DNA from 2 places in the Gryllotalpicola sp. genome. Region 1 is predicted to be linked to the other one. Evidence: predicted binding sites of a transcription regulator. Region 1 holds the regulator's gene; the other holds the start of a gene.
The links. Region 1 encodes HrcA, which represses chaperone genes, less so after heat shock. Its sites were predicted from a motif close to TTNGCACTCGNNNNNNNCGAGTGCNAA; they were not measured.
Positions count from the first base shown of each region.

Region 2: a site for HrcA is predicted at 1,199-1,225, ahead of groL (chaperonin GroEL). Genes of this name have one in related genera too.

Region 1 is NZ_DAIEII010000027.1:24,011-26,405, forward strand. Features, by position in the region: gene dnaJ (molecular chaperone DnaJ) at 1-1,012, opposite strand, end outside; gene hrcA (heat-inducible transcriptional repressor HrcA) at 1,012-2,022, opposite strand; gene M7D61_RS03770 (DUF4870 domain-containing protein) at 2,128-2,395, shown strand, end outside.
Region 2 is NZ_DAIEII010000080.1:1,021-3,415, forward strand. Features, by position in the region: gene M7D61_RS09605 (DUF3263 domain-containing protein) at 1-63, shown strand, start outside; gene M7D61_RS09610 (LytR C-terminal domain-containing protein) at 84-617, shown strand; gene M7D61_RS09615 (cold-shock protein) at 883-1,086, shown strand; gene groL (chaperonin GroEL) at 1,263-2,395, shown strand, end outside.

The DNA.
Region 1 (2,395 bases):
CGATGAGCTGCTTCTCGGCGGCGGCGAGCTTGGTCGGGGTGATAACTTGCACACCGATGCGCAGATCACCGCGACCGCTTCCGCGCAGATGCGTCACGCCCCGGCCTTTCACCGTGATGACGTCGGCCGACTGCGCGCCCGGCTTGAGGTCGACGTCGACCGGACCGTCGAGCGCTTCGACCATCGTCTTCGCACCGAGGATGGCGTCCGCCATCGACACCTCGAGCGTCGCGAGCAGATCGTCCCCCTCGCGGCTGAACACGTCGTCGTGCTTGACCCGGATCTCCAGGTAGAGGTCGCCGTGGGGACCCCCCGCCGGGCCGGCCTCGCCCTTGCCGGAGAGCTGCAGGCGCAATCCGGTGTCGACTCCGGCGGGGATGTCGACCGGGATCGTCGTGTGGGCGCGGACCCTCCCCTGGCCCTGGCAGGTGGCACAGGGGGTCGCGATGATGGTGCCGTAGCCGCGGCAGACCCCGCACGGACTCGACGTGACGACGTTGCCGAGGAGCGAACGCACCTGGCGCTGGACGTGACCGCTGCCGCCGCAGACATCGCACGTCACGGGCTGGGTGCCGGGCTGGCAGCAGGTGCCGCCGCAGGTCTCGCAGACGATGGCGGTGTCGACCTCGAGATCGCGGTGCGCCCCGAAGATCACCTCGGCGAGCTCGACGTCGACACGCAGCAGCGCGTCCTGCCCGCGCTCGGCGCGCGAACGCGGCCGAGCGCCGGCCGACCCGCCGCCCCCGCCGAAGAACGCGTTGAACACGTCCTCGAAGCCGAAGCCCTGCGTGCCGCCGAAGCTGCCGGTCTGCCCGCCGCGGTCGTACTGCTGGCGGGATTGCGGGTCGCTGAGCACGTCGTAGGCGTGGGTGACGAGCTTGAAGCGTTCCTCCGCATCGTCGCTGCCGTTGACATCGGGATGCAGTTCACGGGCGAGCCTGCGATACGCCTTCTTGATCTCGTCCTGGCTGGCGTCGCGTTCGACTCCGAGGACCTCGTAATGGTCCGCCACTACTCCCCCAGCAGCCGACTGAGATAGCGGGCGATCGCGCGCACCGCAGCCATGTTCGATGAATAGTCCATGCGCGTAGGTCCCAGCACACCCAGCCTGCCCAGACCTCCGCCGTAGTCGCTGGTGAGCAGCGAGGTCTCGGCGAGGCCGACCGCGACGTTCTCACGCCCGATGCTCACCGCCACCCCATGCTGCTCGCTCGCCATCTCGCCGAAGATCTTGAGCAACTCGACCTGCTGCTCGATCGCCTCGAGCACCGGATAGATGCTGCCCGAGAAGTCGTGCTCGGTGCGCACCAGATTGGCGGTGCCGGCCATGAGCAGACGCTCCGACCGGGTCGACTCGATCTCGGCGACGAGCGCGGCCGCAAGCTCCGCAGCGAGAGGGCGCGACGCGGACTCCACCGAGTCGGGGAGAGCCTCGAGCAGTGCCGCAGCATCCGTCATCGTCGCGCCGGTGACAGCGGCATTCACGGCGTCGCGCAGCGCATGGAGCGCCTCGGGGTCGATCTCGGACGAGGTCTCGACGACGCGCTGTTCGACCGAGGCGTTGTCGGTGATGAGGACCGCGAGCAGCCGTCTCGGCCCCATCGTCACGAGCTCGATGTGCCGTACCCTGGCGCGCGACAGTTGCGGGTACTGCAGCAGGGCCACCTGGTGGGTGAGCTGGGCGAGCGCACGAACGGTGCGCGCCAGGACGTCGTCGATGTCGAGGCTCTCGCCGACGAACGCCTCGATGGCATTGCGCTGCGCGCTCGTGAGCGGCCGCACCTCGTCGAGCTGGTCGACGAACACCCGGTAGCCCTTGTCGGTCGGGACGCGACCGGCTGAGGTGTGGGGGGCGACGATGAGCTCCTCGTCCTCGAGCGCTGCCATGTCGTTGCGGATGGTCGCGGCCGAGACGCCGAAGGCGTGCTTGTCCACGATGCTCTTCGAGCCCACGGGCTCGCGCGTCGCGACATAGTCGTGGACGATCGCGCGGAGCACCTGCAGCCCGCGTTCCGAGACCATGGCGCCCCTCTCGCTAGCACTCCACCATTCTGAGTGCCAATCGTAACGCCACCCGATGGCAATCCGCCGTTGCCCGCGGGCACCCGCCACCGCTACCTTGGCCGCATGACCTACACGCGACCCGCGTCGCCCCTCAATCCGGCGGACGAGAAGATGTACGCCATCCTCACCCACGTGCTGGGAATCTTCTTCAGCTTCATCCCCTCGCTCATCACGTTCCTGGTCTTCAAGGATCGCGGGCCGTTCCTGCGCCAGCACAGCGTCGCCGCGCTCAATTTCCAGATCACCATGGCCATCGCCTATGCGGTCGGGTGGATCCTGACGGCGATCTTGATCGGCGGCTTCATCGTCGCCGCGGCCGGCATCCTGACCC
Region 2 (2,395 bases), on a different contig from region 1:
CTGCGCCAGCGTGACGCCCGCCGGGCAGCCCGCCTCGCGCGCACCCGGCCGCTGATCCCCTGATCTCCCGCAAGGACACCCGTATGACGCAGAAGCACCCCGCCGACCGGTTCGACGTCGCCGACCACACGGAGCGCGTCGGCGCCCACCGTACGCCTAGCCCCGCCGCCCGCGCCTGGGTGTGGATCGGGTGGTGCGCGCTCGCCACAGCGGTCATCGTCTTCGGCGGCTGGATCACCATCCGGGCCGTCGGCTCGTCCTCCGACGCGGGCGGTCTGCCGGGTTCCGCACCGTCGGAGACGACGGTGACGTCGACGACGGCGCCGAAGGTCAGCGCGGCGGCGCAGGTCACGGTGCTCAACGCCTCGGGCACCCAGTCACTCGGGGATTCCGCGGTGAAGGCCCTCGTCTCCGCAGGCTTCAAGAACGCGTCCGGGGTCAACGCGAGCCAGCACGACGTCACCAGGACGACGATCTACGTCTCCGACACTAAGAACCTCGCCTTTGCGGCCGGTGTGGCCACGGCGCTCGGCGTCGGCCAGATCGTCGTCTCGACGGAATACGGGTACACCGGCGACAACGTGACCATCGTGCTCGGGTCGGACTATTCGGGCTGAGCTCTGGTCCTGGATCTCGCGTTCTGAGGTCGTCCGCAGCGCGTGGGCTGCCGCCTTTCGCCGGGGCGCGCGATCGATCCACCGGATCGATCGCCTGAGCGCCCCGCGCGCCTTATTTCCGGCGGATGACGGCTGCGGCACGCCCAGGTAACCATTTGCCTTAATCGGGCATCCGAGCGGATTCCGCCGCCTGGCCGCTGCTACTGTCTGGCTCACGCGCAGCAGTTCCCCTGGGCGGGCACAGCAAGCAATGGAGTAAGAAGAAATGGCGAATGGGACCGTCAAATGGTTCAACGCTGAAAAGGGCTACGGCTTCATCACCGTCGATGAGGGCGGCCAGGACGTATTCGTCCACTACAGCGCCATTGACATGGGCGGCTACAAGACCCTGGAAGAGGGTCAGAGGGTCGTCTTCGAGGTCGGCACGGGCGCCAAGGGCCCGCAGGCGGAATCGGTGCGGCTGGCGTAGCACCACCCACTGGGCTTCGATCGGGTGCCGCTCGGGAATCCCGGGCGGCACCCGCATGCTCACGCCCGGTGATCCGGCTTGCACTCCCCAGGGGCGAGTGCCAGAATCATCCTTAGCACTCGACCGATTCGAGTGCTAATGACATCTTCGCTACGTCCGGGAGGGACGAGAAACACATGGCAAAAATCATCGCTTTCGATGAGGAAGCCCGCCGCGGTCTCGAGCGCGGCCTCAACATCCTGGCCGACGCGGTCAAGGTGACGCTTGGCCCGCGCGGTCGCAACGTCGTGCTCGAGAAGAAGTGGGGCGCCCCCACGATCACGAACGACGGCGTCTCCATCGCCAAGGAGATCGAGCTCGACGACCCCTACGAGAAGATCGGCGCTGAGCTGGTCAAGGAGGTCGCCAAGAAGACCGACGACGTCGCCGGCGACGGCACGACCACCGCGACCGTGCTCGCCCAGGCTCTTGTCAAGGAAGGTCTGCGCAACGTCGCGGCCGGCGCCGACCCGATCAGCCTGAAGAAGGGCATCGAGAAGGCGGTCGCAGCCGTTATCGCCGAACTCGTCGCGAACGCCAAAGAGGTCGAGACCAAGGAGCAGATCGCCGCGACCGCCTCGATCAGCGCCGCCGACCCCGAGATCGGCGCCCTCATCGCCGAGGCCATCGACAAGGTGGGCAAGGAAGGTGTCGTCACCGTCGAGGAGTCGAACACCTTCGGCACCGAGCTCGAGCTCACCGAGGGCATGCGCTTCGACAAGGGCTTCCTGTCGCAGTACTTCGTCACCGACCCTGACCGCCAGGAGGCGGTGTTCGAGGACCCGTACATCCTCATCGCCAACCAGAAGATCTCATCGATCAAGGACCTGCTGCCCGTTGTCGACAAGGTGATCCAGGCCGGCAAGCAGCTCCTCATCATCGCTGAGGACGTCGACGGCGAGGCCCTCGCGACTCTCATCGTCAACAAGATCCGCGGGATCTTCAAGTCGGTCGCCGTCAAGGCCCCCGGCTTCGGCGACCGTCGCAAGGCCCAGCTCCAGGACATCGCGATTCTCACCGGCGGCCAGGTCATCTCCGAGGAGGTCGGCCTCAAGCTCGAGAACGTCACCCTCGATCTGCTCGGCCGTGCCCGCAAGGTCGTCATCACCAAGGATGAGACGACCATCGTCGAGGGCGCCGGCGAGGTGTCCGCGATCGAGGGCCGCGTCAAGCAGATCCGGCAGGAGATCGAGAACACCGACTCCGACTACGACCGCGAGAAGCTCCAGGAGCGTCTCGCCAAGCTCGCCGGCGGCGTCGCCATCATCAA